Regions from separate parts of the Cupriavidus sp. FW216-B1 genome, predicted to be linked through region 3. Evidence: predicted binding sites of a transcription regulator. Region 3 holds the regulator's gene; each other region holds the start of a gene.

Region 1 (6,437 bases), on a different contig from region 3:
CGCCTGTTCGTCGCCGACCTTGCCCGACTCCACCGGCAGGTAGTGCGCCTGGAGGCCGAGCAGGGAGGCATTGCGCTCGATTTCCTGGAAGCCGGGCTGGTCGGGGCCTTCGCCGTCGGGGCGGTTGCAGATCAGCGAACGAAAGCCGCTGGCGGCGAGGGTATGCACGTCGTCGGGAAGAATCTGCGGGCTGACCGACAGTTCACTGGTGAGGGCGCGGGGTTGCATGGTCTGTCTGTTCCTTCTGGGGCGGGTGGCTCAGAGCAAGTTGAGGGGTATCTTCAGGTAGCGCACGCCGTTGTCCTCCGGCGGCGGCAATTCGCCGGCGCGCATGTTGACCTGGACCGAGGGCAGGATCAGCACGGGCATCGAGAGGGTGGCGTCGCGCGCCTGGCGCATGGCGACGAACTCTTCTTCGCTGATGCCGTCGCGCACGTGGATGTTGTGCGCGCGCTCGTCCGCGATCGTGGTCGCATATTGCATTTCCCGTCCGCCCGGCTGGTAGTCGTGGCACATGTACAGGCGGGTGTCCGGCGGCAGGCTCAGCACCTTGTTGATGGAGCGGTACAGCGTGCGCGCGTCGCCGCCGGGGAAGTCGCAGCGAGCGGTGCCGTAGTCGGGCATGAACAGCGTGTCGCCGACGAAGGCGGCGGTGTCCGCGCCATCGCCGATCACATAGGTCATGCAGGCCGGCGTATGCCCCGGCGTGTGCATGGCGAGTGCCTGCAGTTCGCCGATGCGGAAGGCGTCGCCGTCGTGCAGCAGCAGGTCGAACTGGTGGCCGTCGCGCGCGAAGTCGGCGCCGCTGTTGAACAGCTCGCCGAACACCTGCTGCACGGTGGTGATGTGGCTGCCGATGGCGGTCTGCCCGCCCAGCCGCTCTTTGAGGTACGGGGCGGCCGAGAGGTGGTCGGCGTGTACGTGGGTCTCCAGGATCCAGCGCACGGTCGCGCCCAGTTCCCGCACGCGCCCGACGATGCGGTCTGCGCTGGCGGTGCGGGTGCGCCCCGACTTCGGGTCATAGTCCAGCACGCTGTCGATCAGCGCGCATTGCAGGCTGGTGCGGTCCAGCACGAGGTAGCTGAGGGTCGAGGTGTCGGGATCGAAGAAGGCTTCGATCTCCATTTGCGAGGTACGGGGCTCGGTCGGCGTCATGCGTTGTCGATTTGGGGTTGAGACGGGATCGGCTCCCCTGTCTCAAGACTCGTGCCAACGGCGAGGTGTGCCGCAAGGTGCTGATTTTCTTGTGATTTCCATGTGCGCCATGCCGGATTGCGCGCTGCCGGGCGCCAGGCGGCGCTGCCACTTGGCAGTGATGGCAGGATTTGGCAGAATGGCACCTTCCCGATGCCGGCATGATGCCGGCCCGCCGCCAGCCCCAGGCTCCCCCCCAATGGATCCCCAAGCCAGTCTCCAGGCTCTCCTCTCCTATCTGGAGCAGGAAAGCCAGCCGATGATCGTCCTCGACACCGACTACCGCATCCTGGCCGCCAACACCGCCTACCGGAGGCAGTTCGGCGCCGTCCAGCGCCCCTACCTGGGCCAGCCCTGCTATCGGATTTCGCATGGCTACGACGTGCCGTGCGACCAGGCCGGCGAGCACTGCCCGATGCGCAAGGCCTTCGAGACGCGCGGCCCGGACCGCGTCCTGCACATCCACCACACGCCGCGCGGGCCGGAGCACGTGAACGTCGAGCTGCGCCCGATCCTCGACGAGGACCAGCAGATCGTTGCCTACGTCGAGCGGCTGAGCACCGTGCGCAGCGCATCGGCCCGGCCGAGCGCGGAAGGGCTGGTGGGCCGCTCGGAGGCGTTCAACGCGGCGCTGGAGGCCGTGCAGCGCGTGGCGCCGTCTTCGCTGCCGGTGCTGCTGCTGGGCGAATCTGGCACCGGCAAGGAGATGTTCGCGCACGCGGTGCACGAGGCCAGCGCCCGCGCCGGCGGGCCGTTCGTCGTGGTGGACTGCTCGGGCCTGACCGAGTCCCTGTTCGAGAGCGAGTTGTTCGGCTACGAAAAGGGGGCATTTACGGGGGCGCTCACGCGCAAGCCGGGCCTGGTCGAGACGGCCGAGGGCGGCACGCTGTTCCTCGACGAAATGGGCGACGTGCCGCTGTCGATGCAGGTCAAGCTGCTGCGGCTGATCGAATCAGGCACCTACCGGCGCGTGGGGAGCGTGGAAACGCGGCGGGCGGACTTCCGGCTGGTCGCGGCCACGCACAAGCCGCTCGAGCAGATGGTCAGCCAGGGCCTGTTCCGGCAGGACCTTTTCTTCCGGATCGCCGCCTTCCCGATCCACCTGCCGGCGCTGCGCGAGCGGCTTGGCGACATCGCGCTGCTGGCTGAATCGATCCTGCAGCGCGGCGGCGGGCTGCGGGACCAGCTTCACCTGAGTGCGGAGGCGCTGGCGTGGATGCGTGCGTACCACTGGCCTGGCAACATCCGCGAACTGCGCAACGTGCTGGACCGCGCGCGCCTTTACGCCGATGACGGCGTCATCCGCGTGAAGGACCTGCCACCGGGGCTGGGCGAGCCGGTTCTGGCGCCGGTGGCCAGGCGCCACATGCCGGGCGCCCGGGAAAACGACGACGAGGCATTGCGCGAACGGGTGCGCAGTTTCAAGGGCACACGGCGCGCGCTTGCCCACGCGCTGGGCATGAGCGAGCGCAGCCTGTATCGCCGGCTCAAGGAACTGGGCATCGGCTGAGCCGCGCTTCCTAGGCAGCTGGCATTTCCCTGCCAGCGCACTGCCATTCACTGCCACCGCTGGCAGCACTGACACCCGGCTGACAGCCCCGCCGTGCCGGCGTTGCCACGCCATTTCCGCGCAAGTGATTGTTTTGTCTGCCCTTTCGGCCCACGCGCCGGGATGGCACGGAACTTGTTCATATGCCGTCATGAACGATCCCGATCAAAACCTGTTACGTCACCTGTGCTGGATCCTGGCGATCAAGATGCTGCTGCTGGCGAGCCTCTGGCTGGCCTTCGTCGCCGGGCAGCGCGTGCCGGTCGACGCCGCCGCCGCTTCCGCGCACCTGCGCTCCGCGCCCATCGTGTCCAGCCACACACGCCTGCAAGGAGCCCGTCCGTGATTTCGGAACAACTGGTGGACCTTTCCCGGCTGCAGTTCGCCGCCACCGCTCTCTATCATTTTCTGTTCGTCCCGCTCACGCTGGGCATGGTATGGCTCCTCGTCATCATGGAGACCGTCTATGTCATGACCGGCAAGGTGGTCTGGAAGGACATGACCCGCTTCTGGGGCAAGCTGTTCGGCATCAACTTCGCGCTGGGCGTGACCACGGGCATCACGCTCGAATTCCAGTTCGGCACGAACTGGGCCTACTACTCGCACTACGTAGGCGACATCTTCGGCGCGCCGCTGGCGATCGAGGGGCTGATGGCGTTCTTCCTCGAATCCACGTTCATCGGCCTGTTCTTCTTCGGCTGGGACCGCCTCTCGCGCGTCGAGCACCTCGTCGTGACCAGCCTGATGGCGCTCGGCACCAACCTGTCGGCGTTGTGGATCCTGATCGCCAACGGGTGGATGCAGAACCCCGTCGGCGCCGAATTCAACTGGCAGACGATGCGCATGGAGATGACCGACTTCTGGGCCATCGTCTTCAATCCCGACGCGCAGGCCAAGTTCGTGCACACGGTGTCGGCCGGCTATGTGACCGGGGCGATGTTCGTGCTGTCGGTGTCGGCCTGGTACCTTCTGCGCGGGCGCGACGTGGAGTTCGCCAAGCGCAGCTTCCGCGTGGCGGCGGCGTTCGGGCTGGCCAGCGTCTGCTCGGTCATCGTGCTGGGCGATGAAAGCGGCTACACGGTCGGCGAGGCGCAGCAGACCAAGATGGCCGCGATCGAGGCCATGTGGGAGACGGAGCCCGCGCCCGCGTCGTTCAACGTGGTGGCCGGCATCAACGAGGCCGCGCAGCGCAATGACTGGGCGGTGCGGATTCCCTGGGTCATGGGCCTGATCGGCACCCGGTCGGCCACCAGGGAGATCCCGGGCATTCACGAGATCCAGGCGCGCAACCGCGAGCGGATCCGCAACGGCATCGAAGCGGTGAGCGCGCTGGAGACGCTGCGCAGCCATCGCGACGATGCGCGTGCGCTGGCGACCTTGAAGCGGCATCAGGCCGACCTTGGCTTCGGCCTGCTGCTCAAGCGCTATGCGACGGACGTGCGCCAGGCCACGCCGGCCATGATCGAGCGCGCCGTGCGCGACACCATTCCCCGCGTCACGCCGATGTTCTGGGCGTTCCGCGTCATGGTGGGCCTGGGCTTTGCCATGCTGGCGCTGTTCGCCCTGTCGTTCTGGACGACCCTGAAGGGCCGGTTCCGCTCGCGCCCGTGGCTGCTGCGCTGGGCGATCTGGATGCTGCCGGCGCCGTGGCTGGCTTGCGAGCTGGGCTGGTTCGTCGCCGAGTACGGCCGCCAGCCGTGGACCATCTATGGCGTGCTGCCCACGCACCTGAGCGTCTCCACCCTGAGCGCGGCCAGCCTGTATGGCTCGCTGGCGGGCTTCGTCGGCTTCTACACCGTGCTGCTGGTCGTCGAGGTCTATCTGATGGTCAAGTTTGCGCGGCAGGGGCCGGGCAGTCTCGGCACCGGGCGCTACGAGCGCGAGCCCGTCCACGTCCACGCGCACGCATAAGGAGAACCGGATGTTCGACTACACCACCCTGAAGCTGGTCTGGTGGCTGCTCGTCGGCGTGCTGCTCGTCGGCTTCGCCATCATGGACGGGCACGACATGGGCGTCGGCACGCTGCTGCCCTTCGTCGGCCACGGCGACGAAGAACGGCGCGTCGTCATCAACACGGTCGGCCCGCACTGGGACGGCAACCAGGTCTGGTTCATCACCGGGGGCGGCGCCATCTTCGCGGCCTGGCCGCTGGTCTATGCCACGGCGTTCAGCGGTTTCTACTGGGCCATGCTTGCCGTGCTGTGGGCATTGTTCTTCCGCCCGGTCGGCTTCGACTATCGCAGCAAGATCCATGATCCGCGCTGGCGCCGCACATGGGACTGGGGCCTGTTCATCGGCGGCGCCGTGCCACCGCTGATCTTCGGCGTGGCGTTCGGCAACCTGCTGCTGGGCGTGCCGTTCCATTTCGACGCGTACATGGTCTCCACCTACACCGGCAGCTTCTGGGGCCTGCTCAACCCCTTCGCCCTGCTCGCCGGCGTGGTCAGCAGCGCCATGATCACCATGCACGGCGCCGCGTACCTTGCCCACCGCACGCAGGGACGGCTGCAGGCGCGCGCGGTGCGCGCCAACGGCTGGGCGGCCCTGGTCATGTGCGTGGCCTTTGTCGCCGCGGGGCTGTGGGTCGGCAAGCTCGACGGATACCGGATCGTCTCGGCGCTCGATACGGCCGCCGTCGCGGATCCGACCGCCAAGGCCGTCGTGCGCGAGGCCGGCGGCTGGCTGGCCAACTATGCGCGCGTGCCCGCGCTGTGGCTGCTGCCCGTGCTGGGCGTGGCGGGCGCGCTGGCCGGCGCCTGGCTCCAGCGCGCGCGGCGCACGCTGGCCGCGTTCGTGGCCACCGGCCTGAGCATGACCGGCGTGATCGGCACGGCGGGGGCGAGCATGTTCCCGTTCGTCATGCCATCCAGCAGCGTGCCGGCCCACAGCCTGACGGTCTGGGACAGCGTGTCCAGCCAGCTGACGCTGACGATCATGCTGGGCGCGACCGTCCTGTTCATGCCGCTGGTGATCGGATACACGTCCTGGGCTTATCGCGTCATGCGCGGCAAGGTGACCGTGGAATACGTCAAAGCCAACGAGCATAGCGCCTACTGACATCAACGGAGTTTGCGAATGTGGTACTTCAGCTGGGTTCTCGGCGTGGGCTTTGCTGTCCTGCTCGCCATCATGAACGCCATGTGGGGCGAGAACGAGGAGGCGCGCCGCGCCAGCCGGGAAGAGGACGTATGAGCCCGCGGGCGAAAGCGCAGCGGCCCGGCATGCACTGGCCGGCATTGCTGGCGGGCGTCGCCGTCATGCTGGTCGTCAGCGTCGATCCCCGCGCGCTGATTTCGGCGAGTCCCGGCCGCACGCATCTTGCCGCGGCCCTGCTGTGCTGGGCCATGAGCGCGGCACTGGTGCGCGGTGTCGGCTTTGTCCCGGCGCACCCGGCGGGACGCTGGCTGCTCTCCGCCTGGGCGAGCGCGGCGGCGCTGGCCGGCTGCCTTGCCGCGCGCTTCGTGTAGTCTCCCGGCCCCGATCGTGTCCCCGATCCCGTCCCCCTCGATCCCGACCTTGAACAGATGGAAAACGTCGTTGCCAACAGTGCGGCACTAGGTGCCGTCGTCGGCCTCATCCTGGCGCTTACCGGCGCGGGCGGCGCCATTCTCGCCGTCCCTCTGCTGCTTTTCGTCCTGCATCTGAGCGTGGCCCAGGCCGCGCCGGTTGCCTTGCTCGCGGTGGGCCTGTCCG
Region 2 (6,437 bases), on a different contig from region 3:
GGGGGCCGCTATCCCCGGCGGTACCGCATGGCCATCGCGTTCTGTTGTGTCGGGCGGCTCGCGCCGCGCTCACTCTTGTATTTCGCATGCCATTGCCTGTCAAGGCACGGCATGCGCTGCTGCGTGGCGGAGCGCGGGATCAGCGCTTGCCGCCGAGGTTGCCGAGGCCGCCGAGCAATCCGCCCACCAGGCCCGTCACCGGCGCGAGCGGCTTGCTGCCGCCCGCGCTGCCGGCACCGCTGGTGCCGCCGCTGCTCGCGCCGTTGCCGCCGGTCAGTCCCGCGACGAGGCCCGTTACCGGAGCCAGCGGATTGCCGCCGGCGCCGGCCGCGCTGCCTGCGTTGCCTGCCGCGCCGGAGACCGCGCCCACCAGGCCGCTGACCAGACCCGTGACGGGCGCGAGCGGATTGCCCGCGCCGCCGCCGGCCGCGCCGCCGAGATTGCCGAGGCCGCCCGTAAGACCACTGGTGAGACCGCTGACCAGGCTGGTGACGGGCGCGAGCGGGTTGTTCGCGGCGCCGCCGGCACCGCCACCGAGTCCGCCGAGACCGCCGGTAAGGCCGCCAACGAGGCCCGTGACCGGCGCGAGCGGGTTGCTCGTGCCACTGCCGCCGCCAAGGCCGCCCGTGAGTCCGCCCAGCAGGCCGGCGACCGGTGCCAGCGGATTGCCGCCCGCGCTGCCGCTGGGGTTGTAGACCGCGCCGCCGAGGGCCGCCACCGTGGTGCCCGCGCCGGCCACGATGCCGCCGACGCCGGATACCACCGGCGTGTCGGTCTGCTTGACCGTGTTGCCGATCTGCGCGATGCCGCCGCCCAGCGTCGTCAGCAGGTTGTTCACCGGCGCGCCGAGGCCGGTGGCCGCGCCAAGCGTCTGCGTGGCGCTGGTGAGCTGCGAGGTCAGCGGCACGATCAGCTTGCTGACGCCGCCGGTGACTTGTTCGACCGGGCCGGTCGACAGCGCCTGGCCGAGCTTGCCGCCCACGCCGTTGACGGCGGTGCCGAGTTGCGACACCAGCGAGCCGACCGGCGTCGTCACCGCGCCCAGCGGCGCCAGCGGGCCGCTGCCCAGGCCGCTGACCAGCGCGCCCGCGTTGGTCACGGCGTTGCCCACCTGACTCACCACGCCGCCGGTGCTGGCCACCGTGGTGCCGAGCGGGTTGGCGGCATTGGGCATGTTGCCCAGCCCGTCCTGCACGCCGGTGCCCAGCGTGCTCACCGCCGCGCCGAGCGAGCCGATCACGCCGCCCAGGCCATTCTTCGATTCGGTGGAGAGGATGGGCAGGTTGGTGTTCTTGATCTGCGTGCCGAGGTCGCTCACCACGTTGCCGGTGGTAGTCACCACGTTGCCGGCCTGGTTGACGATCTGGCTGGTCGGCGTCAGCGCGGCCGGCGTGGTGCCGCCGCCGTTGTTGCCACCGTTATTGCCACCATTGCTGCCGCCGCTGTCGCCCCCGTTGCTGCCCCCGTTATTGCCGGCGTTGTTCCCGCCGTTGCTGCCGCCGCCCGTGCCCGTACCTGCGCCGGTACCTGCGCCGGTACCTGCGCCAGTGCCCGCGCCGGTGCCTGCGCCGCTGCCGGTGTCCATCGACGTCGTGCCGCCGCCACTGGCGCAGCCGCCGAGTGCCAGAAGGGTGCCGAGCAGGGTGGTGACGATGATCTGTTGAGTACGCATGACCTTTTCCTTTTTTCCCGTCGTTTAAATCACGGTGCGCATTGGCGCGTCGTGTTGCACTCCTTTGCGCAAAGGGTGTGCCAGAGCGGGCCGGCATGCGCGCGCGGCACCTGCCGAAATCTCTCCAGCCCTTGCCACGCATGGGTTTCGGGAGGATGAGACATGGCCGGAAAAGGACCAGACATGGGCCCCGCGCGGGGTCTTTCCGCGTTACGCGTTACGTAACGTGGCGGCCCGCGCACGGAACAACGCCGGCCTGCGGACCCCCGCCGCGAGAACGAAGGAAAGCCGGCGCGCGGAACGTCGCGAGGGAACACGTTACGTAGCACGTAACACGCCGGCGGCAGCGAAGCACCGTGCCCCGGCGCGCGCCACGCGGCCAGGCGGCGGCGCGCTGGCCCGCGTGCGGCAACGGTTTGCGGCGCGCCGCGCGGCTGCCCGGCGGCGCGTGTCCGGCGCGTGCCGGACGGATGGCACGCAGCTTGCGGTAATGGCATCCGACAAGCACCGCGCACGGCGCAACGCCAGCGTCGCGGGCCCGGTCCCCGAGCCAACCAAGAAAGCCGTTCGCAGAACAACCGCTAGCACAACCTTCCGCGAGGAAGACCAGGAGATCCCATGAAAGCGCAATCCGCCCCGATGTCGGCCGTGACCCTCGCCTGTGCTGCCGCACTCATGCTGCTGGCCGGCTGCTCCTCCGGCGGGTCCGGCAGCGGCGCCAGCCCCGCCACGCCGACCGCGCCCTCGACGCCGACCACGCCCACCACGCCGACCAGCGCTGACACGACGCCCACGGCGAAGGTCACGGAAGGCGTGGGCAACACGGTGATCGCCGCGGGCAATGCCGTGAGCGACATCGGCAAGCAGATCCAGAACACGCCGCTGCCGCTGGTGCCGGAAGCCACGCGCAACAGTCTCGGCGGCGTGGTGGTGAATGCCGGCGACACGGTCGGCGCGCTCGGCGCGGGCGTGCGCGACGGACTCGGCAAGATGGGCGCGGTGGCCGACCCGCTCGGCGTGACGGTGGCCAGCACCGGCAACGTGGTGCAGAAGGCGGGCGTCACGGTATCGAGCGCGGGCGATCTCGTCAGCAGTCTCGGCACCGGCCCGCTCGCGCCGCTGGGCGCCGTGACCACGCCGGTGGGCGGGCTGGTCAACCAGGTCGGCGGCGTGGTGACGATGGCCGGCGGCACGCTCGGCCAGGCACTGTCGACCGGCCCGGTGGCGCAGGTGACGGGCAGCGTGAGCAAGGCCATCGTGCCGCTGACCACGCAGCTCACCGACGCCACGCAGATGGCCGGCGGCGCCACCGGCCTGGGCGGCCCGCTCGGCAACCTGCTGGCCACGCTCGGCAACTCGGTGGCCAGCGGCGGCAGCCTGATCACCAATACGCACGCCCCGATCGTGTCCAGCCTCGGCGGCGTCGTGACCGAGGCCGGCAAGACCGTTGCCGCGGTCGGCGGGGTCGTGAACGGTCCCGGCTCGGGCAGCGCCACCAGCCCGCTCGGCGGCCTGCTCAACCTGCCGGGCCTCGGCGGTGCCGCCGGTGGCAGTGGCGGCGGCAATCCGCTCGGCGGCCTGCTCGGCAACCTGCCGGTCGTCGGCGCGGTGGCCGGCGGCGCGGGTGGTTCGGGTGGCAGCGGCGCCGCCGCGGGCGCTCTCGCGCCAGTGACCGGCCTTCTCGCGCCCGTTACCGGATTGCTCGGTGGCTTGCGCAATACGGCAGCGGGCGCTGGCGGAAATGCCAGCGGCGCGCTGCCCGGATTGCCGAATCTGCTCGGTGGTCTGACTTCACACTGATAAAAGTTTTATTTAATTCTCTATTGATTTCGCCTTTATGGTGCGCAGTCGTCCTTACCCCGCGGCTGCGCATCCTTTTACACCGCTGCGCCGGATGGCTTCATCCGGATGGGTGTGGCATCCGGCGCAATTAGTGGTTTTGCTCTTTAAAAACGCACTGTTTTCAAACGGCCGTCAGCCATTAAGCTGAAACAAATATAACCCGAAGGGGGGGTATGGTTGATACATGGCTTTGAACTATAAATTCTCTCACCAGCGTTACTGCTCGATACTAGCCAGGCCAAAAGAGCCCGGCGGTGTCGGAGGGGTAAGCGGACGTTGGGTAACTAAACCTATACGGAGTGACATCATGAAAAAGGCTTTGGCGGGCTTCATCAGGGACGAACGGGGTGCTACTGCAATTGAGTACGGGTTGATTGTGGGGCTGGTCGCATTGGGGATCACCGTGGCTGCAAAGGGACTGGCTACCGATATTGGTACCTTCTTCCAGGCTATCGGCACGAAAATTACAACTATTCTCACCTGATCTAGGTGCTTACCCTTATTGCCGCACTATTCTGCGCGGCGATCATCTGGACCGATTTCGCTTATCGAAAAGTGCCCAATGCCGTGCTGATTGCCGCTATGGCGGCGGTCGGCCTGGCGTTCCCACTCGGCTTGATTCCGGAGCCGGGTCTCGCCTCTCGATTGCTCGGATTCACACTCGGCCTGCTAGTCATGCTGCCTTTCTATGTGCTCGGGCAGATGGGCGCGGGTGACGTCAAATTCTTCGCCGTGGCGGGTCTGCTGACCGGCCCGGTGGGGCTGGTGACGGTGTGGGTCGTGGGCAGCCTGCTGGCTTTCGTGCACGCCTTGCTGGTACGTGCGCGGGAGACGGTGGTCGTGAGGGTATGGGCAGACCATGTGGCGGGCTTGCTGCGGCGCTTGGCAGGCACCGCGCCATCGGTCTCGACAGGGCAGGCAAACGAGGTCAGGGGCATTCCATATGCCGCTTACCTCGCGGTCGGTTTGCTGGTCTGGATGATGCTCGGGAAGTAGGTGTCGCAGTCCGCGCCACCGGTTCGGCGCAAGAAGAACTAAAGCACAACCGGGTGAAGTATGTCATTGCGGGGAAATCACGCCGTGCGGACGCGCTCGTCCGGCGCGGCCGCGCTCGAATTCGCCATCGTATTGCCGATCTTGCTGGCAATGGTGATTGGCATCGTCTATTTCGGGGTCGTCCTGGCGATGCAGCAGGTGCTCACGCTTGCTGCCGAGGAAGGCGCGCGCGCGGCCCTGCGCTATCCCGCAGGGGCCACCGGCAATAACGCCGCGGCAACGCAGGCGTTGAGAGTGAGCGCGGCCTCGGCGACCGCCCTTGCCACCTTGCCGGCATCCATCCGGAATGCCGTTTCTTCCAGCAACGTTGCGCAGACCGTCGCCTGCGCGAACCCGGGCGGCTCGGTCTGCGTCAAGGTCACTCTGAACCTGCCTTCCGGCGCGATCCTGCCCGTCGTGCCGGGCGTGCCGATGCCCGCCACGCTCACCGGCAGCGCCACCGTGCAGCTTGCTCCCGACACATGAACACCAGACCGCCGAGGCCGCGGCCTGACGCGCCTGCCCGCATGCGGCGAGGCCGCGTGCCGCTCAACCGAAACAGAGAGTCCACATGACCAGCAAACAGATTCGCGTGTTCGCCATCGCGCTGCTCGTCCTCGCGCTGCTGCTGGCGCTGCTGGCGTGGCGCGTGGCGCGCACGCCGGCCAAGCCGGCGGCGCCGGTGGCTGCTGCCGCCGAGCTGCATGCCGTGGTGATCACCGTCAAGCCGATCGAAGCGGGCAAGCCGGTTCCCGCCGACGCGCTCAAAGTCGAGCAACTGCCGATCAACCCGACCGGCGCGTACACCGACGTGGCGCGCGTCGCCGGGCAGATCCCGCTGGTCGGCATCGGCGCCAACGTGCCCGTGCTCGAAAGCCAGTTGCTTGCCGGGCTGGCTTCGCAGGTGAAGGAAGGCGAGCGCGCGGTGGCCGTCGCCGTCGATGAGGTGATCGGCGTGGGCAACCAGGTGCAGCCCGGCGATTTCGTCGACGTGTTCGCCGTGTTCCGCCGCGACGGCCAGGAGATCGAAGGCAGCCAGGCGCGCCTGCTGCTGGCGCGCCTGCGCGTGCTGGCCTACGGCGCGGGCACCGTGATCGAGACCGCCAAGCCCGCCCCGGACCAGATGATGGTGCGCCGCGAGGGCGCCAAGACCGCCGTGCTGGCGGTGCCCGTGGCCGACGTCGGCAAGCTGGCGCTGGGGCAGCAGAGCGGACGCCTGCTGCTGGCGCTGCGCAATCCGGAAGACGGCAGCGTGCCGGCCGAGAACCTGCTTGCCGAGCCGGCGCCCGCGCTGCAGGCCCGGCTGCCGGCCGGCGCGCCGGCCGTGCTCACCGCGTCCGACCGGGCCGTGGCCGGGGTGGCGCTGGCAAGCCTGGCCGGCGTGGCCGGCGCCGCCCGGCGCGAGCAGGCCGCGCCCCGGCCGGCGCCGGCGGCCGCGTCCGCCGTGCCGGCGCCGCGGAGCCGCATGGCGAGCAGCGTGGCGCAGAACAGTGTCGAGGTGATCCGCGGCGGCAAGCGCGAGATCGAATGAAGCAAGGCCCCGCGGCCGTCCATGCGTGTCACGCTGGCGAGCCGCGGCGCTTTTCGGACAGTCATACTTTCTGGATAGCCGATTGATGAAATCCCTTCTTGCCGGCGCAGCCACCCTTGCCGTCTGCTGCGCCGTTTCCACCGCCTGGGCGCAGCAGGCGGAGAGTCCGCGGGAGCTGCGGCTCGTGGTCGGCAGCCAGCGGCAGCTGCAGCTGGCCCAGCCGCTGGAGCGCGTCGCCATCGGCAATCCGGCGGTGGCCGACGCCCTGCTGCTGAAGAACCGCGCCGGCGCCAACGGCGTGCTGGTGGTAGCCAAGAAGCCCGGCGCGACCGACCTGATGGTGTGGACGCGCGGCGA
Region 3 (6,437 bases):
ATAGAGCCGCAGGTGGTCGATCACCGCGGCCGAGGACACCGGCGTGGTGAACAGCGGCGTGGACGAGCGCGTGCAGCGCAGTTCCAGGTCGGGCGGCGGCTCCATGCCGTCGGCGATCACCAGGAACGGCGGCTCGAGCAGGATCAGCTCGCCCATCTGGCGCTTGCGCATCTCGTCGTCGAGGCGCTGGTAGTAGGTGATCTCCGGCTTGCCGAGCACCTGGATCCGGTTCGGGTGGATCAGGTTCAGGTGGCCGACGAGGTCGGCGGCGGAGGTGGCTTCGCGCGCGAACTCGACGTCGAAGGCGCGGTCCGCGCCTTCCAGCCCAGCAACCCAGGAGAGTTTGATGTCGGCTGCGTTGTCGTCGAAGATCGACTGCGAGGTGACGCCAGTGAGTTCCATGCGGCTACTTTCGGGGGACGGGCTTTCAGGCCGGGCGGGCCGTCGCCCGGCGTGCCGGGTGGCGGCTGCCCAGGCGGGTCAGGGATGCCATTGCGTCAGCAACTGGTGCACGGCATCGGAAGTGGGCAGGGTGGCGAGTCCTTCGCGCATTTCGCGGTCGGACAGCAGCTGGGCGATCTCGGAGAGGATTTCCAGGTGTTGCTGGGTGGCCTGCTCGGGCACCAGCAGGAAGATCAGCAGCGATACCGGCTTGCCGTCCGGCGACTCGAACGGGATCGGCTCGGCCAGGCGCATGAAGCCGGCCAGCGGCTGCTTCAGGCCCTTGATGCGGCCGTGCGGAATGGCCACGCCGGCGCCGAGGCCGGTCGAGCCCAGCGATTCGCGGGCAAACAGGTTGTCGGTCACGGTGGCGCGCGCTACGCCGTGGTTGTTCTCGAAGAGGAGCCCGGCCTGTTCGAACACCCGCTTCTTGCTGGTGACGCTGACGTCGAGGTTGATGTTGCCGGGTGGCAGCAATTTAGCCAAACGATTCATGTGGAATGCGCAGGTTTTTCTAGTAAGCAGGCCCGGGGCCGGCAGGGGGGCGCGCCAGGCAAAAAGGGGATGAAAAGGCCGGTGCCGGCTCATACCCGCATTGCACCGGTTGTCCCATGCCGGTGTCGGGCGTCTGGCCATTATAGAGCAGGCCCGCCCCCGCCTTGTGCATCGCAATAGCCCGTGCGCGGAAGCGGTGCCGCGCGCATGCCCGGAATCGCTGAACCACCGTTCATGTATTGCGCAGCATACACCGGCGGCGGGGCGTTGCGGAATCCCCTTGTGGCATTGCGCAACGGCCGCCGGCGCGAGGGTGGACACGAAAGCGGACGGCGCAAAAAAGCCGCGCAACGGGCGCGGCTTGTTCTGGTTCAAGGGACTGACACCGGCGGCCCCCTTGGCGGGCCGCCAGGCACGGTCATTGCTGCATCTGCGATGCGGCCATCTGGTACTTGACCGCGTCGCGGTCGTGGCTCTGCACGCGATCCTTGTGGCGAATCACCTGCCGGTCGAGCTTGTCGACCAGTGCGTCGATGGCGGCATACAGGTCTTCGTGATGCGCCTCGACAAAGATGTCCTTGCCCTTGAGATGTAGATTGATTTCCGCATACTGCCGCCGGTCCTTTTCTTTTGTATTGTCGACAGAGAGCAGCACGCTTACGCCAATGACTTGATCGAAATGCCTGACGATACGCTCCAGTTTCGTTTCCACGTACTCACGCAGCGGGGGCGTGATGTCCAAGTGGTGTCCACTGATCTTGAAGTTCATAGCGTTTCTCCTTCTGAAAGAGCCACACCAGGCAGGCGGTGCGGCTCGGCTACAAAGTCTTGCGGAGATTGACGGCAGGGATTTTCAGCGCTTCACGGTATTTGGCCACGGTTCGCCGGGCCACCACGAAGCCTTGCTCGCCGAGCAGTTCGGCGATCCTGCTGTCCGACAGGGGGTTCCTGGGGTCTTCGGCTCCTATGAGTTGCTTGATCAACGCCCTGATTGCCGTTGATGAGGCCGCGCCGCCGGTTTCCGTGGATACGTGACTGCCGAAGAAGTACTTCAGCTCGAAAGTCCCCATCGGCGTTGCCATGTATTTATTGGTTGTCACCCGAGAGATGGTGGACTCGTGTAAACCCAGTGTATCGGCAATCTCCCGCAAAACCAAGGGGCGCATCGCAATTTCCCCGTGGGTGAAGAAGTTCTTTTGACGTTCGACAATCGCTTGTGCGACGCGCAATATGGTGTCGAAGCGCTGCTGGATATTCTTGATGAGCCAGCGCGCTTCCTGCAGCTTCTGCTGCAGCCCGGCCGCGCCGGAGTCGCCTTTTGCGCCGCGCAGGATCTGCGCGTACATGTCGTTGATGCGTAGCCGCGGCATCACATCCGGGTTGAGCTGCGCGATCCAGCCGCCGCTCATTTTCCGCACGAACACGTCGGGCACGACGAAGTCGGCCTCGGGGCGGCTGTAGGCATGGCCGGGGTAGGGCGCGAGCGAGCGGATCAGCTCGTGCGCGGCCTTGAGGTCGGCCTCGTCGACCTGCAGCGCCTTCTTCAGGCGCGTGTAGTCGCGCACCGCGAGCAGCTCGAGATGGCTGGTGACGATGGTCAGGGCCAGCTCGCGCTGCGGATGCTTGAGCCGGCGCAGCTGCAGCGCCAGGCATTCGGCAGCGTTGCGCGCGCCCACGCCGGCGGGGTCGAAGCTCTGCAGCAGCGTGAGGATGGCGTGCACCTCGTCGAGCTCGAATTCGAGCTCCTCGGGCAGCTCCGTGCAGATTTCCTCGAGCGAGGCGCTCAGGTAGCCGTCGTCGTCGAGCGACTCGATCAGGAAGATGGCCAGGCCCTTGTCGCGCATGGAGATCTTCAGCGGGGCGAGCTGCTCCATCAGGTGCTCGCGCAGCGTGGGCTCCGCGTCGCGCAACTGCATCGGGGTCTTTTCGTCCTCGTCGCCCTGCGGGCGGCGGGCGAAGTCGTCCAGGCTCCAGTCGTTGCCGTAGTCCTCGCCGCTGTCGCTGTAGCTGTCCTCGCTGTCGGCGGCGCCGTCGGCGCGGTTCTCGCTGGTGCCCTGGCCGTCGGCGGGGGCCGGCGCGGGCGCGCTCTGCAGGTTGACCGAGCCGTCGGCGGCCACGCGCAGCGGGCTTTCGATCCAGTCGTTCTCGCGTTCGAGCAGCGGATTCTCGGTCAGGGCCTGTTCCACTTCCTGCTGCAGTTCGAGCGTGGACAGTTGCAGCAGGCGGATCGACTGCTGGAGTTGCGGCGTGAGCGCGAGATGTTGCGAGAGGCGGAGCTGTAGCGACGGTTTCATGCGAGCTATTTTATGCCCAACTTCCGTACTGGTGGAACGGAAATTGCTATCGCTGGCGTCGCCGTGATCGTTTGCGGGGCGAAAGGCGGCATGAACGCCGCCTCGCGGGTGTCCCCGCGTGCCCCTCCCGCGGCTACATGCGGAAGTTCTCGCCCAGGTAGACCTTGCGCACCGACTCGTTGGCGATGATGTCTTCCGGCTGCCCGGACGCCAGCACCGTGCCTTCGCTGATGATGTAGGCGTGGTCGCAGATGCCCAGCGTCTCGCGCACGTTGTGGTCGGTGATCAGCACGCCGATGTTGCGCGCCTTGAGGAAGCTGACGATGCGCTGGATCTCGCCCACCGCGATCGGGTCCACGCCGGCGAACGGTTCGTCGAGCAGGATGAAGCGCGGCGCGGAGGCCAGCGCGCGCGCGATTTCCACGCGGCGGCGCTCGCCGCCCGACAGCGACAGCGCCGGGTTGTCGCGCAGGTGGGCGATCTGCAGGTCGTCGAGCAGGGTGTCCAGGCGCCGCTCGATCTCGGCCTTGGCCAGCGGCTTGCCGTCGTGGACCTGCAATTCCAGCACGGCGCGGATGTTCTCCTGCACGTTGAGCTTGCGGAACACCGACGCTTCCTGCGGCAGGTAGGACAGGCCCATGCGGGCGCGCTCGTGGATGGCCAGGCCGCTGATGTGCTTGTCGTCGAGCACGATGTCGCCCTCGTCCAGCGCCACCAGCCCGACGATCATGTAGAACGAGGTGGTCTTGCCCGCGCCGTTGGGGCCGAGCAGGCCCACCACCTCGCCGCTCTTCACGTCGAGCGACACGTCCTTGACCACCGTGCGCGAGCCGTAGCGCTTCTTCAGGTGGCGCACGACGAGCGTGCTGCTTTCGGTCAGGACGTTGGTCGCGGACGACGGTTCGGTCAAGGTAGCGGTCATGAAGGCGTGAATCCGTGGGTCGGCTGCGGCGGGGTCAGGGGGCGGCGGGGGCCGGCGCGGGCTTGAGCGGCAGCGCGCTGGCGGCGGCGCCGCTGGCGGGCTGCTCCTGGCGCGGCGACAGCACCGCGCGCACGCGCCCGGACGGGCTGCCCGCGGTGGCGTTGTCGGTGCCGCCGGTGGCCGTGTAGAACTCGTTGCGGCTGTCGTAGGTGATCACCGCGCCGCGGATCTCGTCGATCAGCTTGGCGCCGGCCAGGCGCGCCATGCGGGCGTGGCCGATCAGCTTGGACAGGTCCTGCTTGCCGTCGGACTCGATGCGGTCGCCCCAGCCGTCGATGTATTCGTCGACGTTGTCGCGCTTCTGGCGGATGTAGGCCTGCTTGCCGCCCTTGGAGGTGGCCACCGCGTACTGGTAGCCCTCGGGGTCGGTGCGCACTTCCGCCGCGTCCGACTTCAGCACCATCGTGCCCTTGGTCAGCACCACGTTGCCGGTCAGTACGTACACCTGCTTGACGTCGTCGTAGCTGGCGTTGTCGGCCTCCAGCACCAGCGGCTTGTCGCGGTCGGCCTTCTCGGCGCGGGCCGGCGCGGCCAGCGCCAGGCCGAGGAGGGCCGCGGCCGTCATCAGGGCAGCCGTGCCGCGGCGGCGACAGGACGATGTCGTCAGGAATGGATTCATATTGGCGTGGTGGCGGTTGGCGCGGACGGCTGTGGCCCGCGGGCGGCTTCGTTTCTCTGGCGGTTTCCGGGTGGGGCCACGTCAGGCCCTGCTCACGGCCTGGCCGCGGGGCTGGCCGGCGGCGGGACCGTGATGATGGTGCCGTGTACGTTACCCAGCAATTGTACTTCGCGGGTGACGTTGTTGAAGACGAGCCCGTTGGCGGTCATCACGGAAGGCCCGCGCGTGAGCTTGACGGCCTTGTCGGTCTTGACGATGTCGTCGTTGACCAGCACCTGGAAATACTCGGAGGCGGCCGTCATGGGCGGGTCCTTGGACGGGTCGGGCCCCTGCGCGCGCACGATCAGGGCGTTGCCGAACAGGTCCACCACCGAGCCCTCGGCGTTCATGGTGCCGCGGTCGGCATGGCCCGTGACCGGCGGGCGGCCGATCTCGTAGGCGCGCATGGCCGGCCTGGTCACTTCGTAGGTCTGGTCGTCGGCGAAGTGGATCATCTTGTCGCCGGTGAAGCGCATCTTGGTGTTGCCGTCCTCGGCCAGCTCGGTGGCCGAGAAGCGGACCATGTAGTAGTCCGGCTCGTGCTTGGCGCCGACCGGCCCGGCGGGCGCCTCGCGCGGCGAATTGACCTGCACCAGCCAGAACGTGCTGCCGGCCACCAGCGCCATCAGCAGCAGGGGCAGCAGCCGCATGCCGAGCCGGCCGAGGGAGGACAGGAATTCCCGCATGTGTCGTGGCCGGCCTCAGATGACCTTGGCGCGGGTCAGGTCGTGGATGTGCAGCGCGCCCACCAGGCGGCCGTCGGCGTCGACCACCAGCATCTGGTTGATGCGGTTGGCCTCCATCACCTGCACCGCTTCCACGGCGAGCTGGTCCGGGCCCACGGCGTGGGGCGAGCGGTGCATGACCTCGCTGATCGGCATGGTCTTCCAGTCGCGCGGCGTCTCCAGCAGGCGGCGCAGGTCGCCGTCGGTGAACACGCCGATCAGGCGCTCGTCCGGGTCCACCACGGCGGTCATGGCCATGCCCTTGCGGGTGATTTCCATCAGCGCCTGGGCCAGCGGCGTGTTTTCGCGCACCTTGGGCACGGCGTTGCCGCTGCGCATGACGTCGCGCACGTGCGTGAGCAGCTTGCGCCCGAGCGCGCCGCCCGGGTGCGAGCGGGCGAAGTCTTCCTCGCCGAAGCCGCGCGCGTCCAGCACCGCCACCGCCAGCGCGTCGCCCATCGCCAGCGCGGCGGTGGTGCTCGCGGTCGGCGCCAGGTTGAGCGGGCAGGCTTCCTTCTCGACGCCGGCATTGAGGTGGGCGTCGGCCAGCTTGGCCAGCGCCGATTCCGGGTTGCCCGTCACCGAGATCAGCTTGGCGCCGATGCGCTTGACGATCGGGACGATCGACAGCAGCTCGGCGGTCTCGCCGGAATTGGAGAAGGCGATCAGCACGTCGTCGCGCGTGACCATGCCGAGGTCGCCGTGGCTGGCCTCGGCGGGGTGCACGAAGAACGAGGGCGTGCCGGTCGAGGCCAGCGTGGCCGCCACCTTGCGCCCGATGTGCCCGGACTTGCCCATGCCCGACACCACCACCCGGCCGGTGCACCCGAGCGTGAGCTCGA

Evidence for each region. The regulator sigma-54, encoded in region 3, starts transcription at its own class of promoters, with help from an activator protein. The targets are predictions, from matches to a motif close to TGGCANGNAANCTGCTTT.
Region 1: a site for sigma-54 is predicted at 2,868-2,885, ahead of cydP (cytochrome oxidase putative small subunit CydP). Genes of this name have one in related genera too.
Region 2: a site for sigma-54 is predicted at 2,144-2,161, ahead of AC3WXD_RS30880 (collagen-like triple helix repeat-containing protein). Genes of this name have one in related genera too.

What each region holds. Positions count from the first base shown of each region.
Region 1 is NZ_JBYTEL010000004.1:68,910-75,346, forward strand. It holds gene AC3WXD_RS12625 (bifunctional protein tyrosine phosphatase family protein/NAD(P)/FAD-dependent oxidoreductase) at 1-228, opposite strand, end outside; gene AC3WXD_RS12630 (MBL fold metallo-hydrolase) at 259-1,155, opposite strand; gene fisR (sigma 54-dependent transcription regulator FisR) at 1,394-2,704, shown strand; gene cydP (cytochrome oxidase putative small subunit CydP) at 2,895-3,089, shown strand; gene AC3WXD_RS12645 (cytochrome ubiquinol oxidase subunit I) at 3,086-4,654, shown strand; gene cydB (cytochrome d ubiquinol oxidase subunit II) at 4,665-5,801, shown strand; gene cydX (cytochrome bd-I oxidase subunit CydX) at 5,820-5,936, shown strand; gene AC3WXD_RS12660 (cyd operon YbgE family protein) at 5,966-6,211, shown strand; gene AC3WXD_RS12665 (sulfite exporter TauE/SafE family protein) at 6,269-6,437, shown strand, end outside.
Region 2 is NZ_JBYTEL010000025.1:54,739-61,175, reverse strand. It holds gene AC3WXD_RS30885 (collagen-like triple helix repeat-containing protein) at 140-1,672, opposite strand; gene AC3WXD_RS30880 (collagen-like triple helix repeat-containing protein) at 2,291-3,472, shown strand; gene AC3WXD_RS30875 (Flp family type IVb pilin) at 3,822-3,998, shown strand; gene AC3WXD_RS30870 (A24 family peptidase) at 4,004-4,510, shown strand; gene AC3WXD_RS30865 (TadE/TadG family type IV pilus assembly protein) at 4,571-5,035, shown strand; gene cpaB (Flp pilus assembly protein CpaB) at 5,121-6,080, shown strand; gene AC3WXD_RS30855 (type II and III secretion system protein family protein) at 6,166-6,437, shown strand, end outside.
Region 3 is NZ_JBYTEL010000011.1:66,797-73,233, reverse strand. It holds gene hprK (HPr(Ser) kinase/phosphatase) at 1-402, opposite strand, end outside; gene ptsN (PTS IIA-like nitrogen regulatory protein PtsN) at 481-936, opposite strand; gene hpf (ribosome hibernation-promoting factor, HPF/YfiA family) at 1,355-1,705, opposite strand; gene AC3WXD_RS21860 (RNA polymerase factor sigma-54) at 1,755-3,230, opposite strand; gene lptB (LPS export ABC transporter ATP-binding protein) at 3,364-4,152, opposite strand; gene lptA (lipopolysaccharide transport periplasmic protein LptA) at 4,187-4,831, opposite strand; gene lptC (LPS export ABC transporter periplasmic protein LptC) at 4,924-5,556, opposite strand; gene AC3WXD_RS21840 (KpsF/GutQ family sugar-phosphate isomerase) at 5,572-6,437, opposite strand, start outside.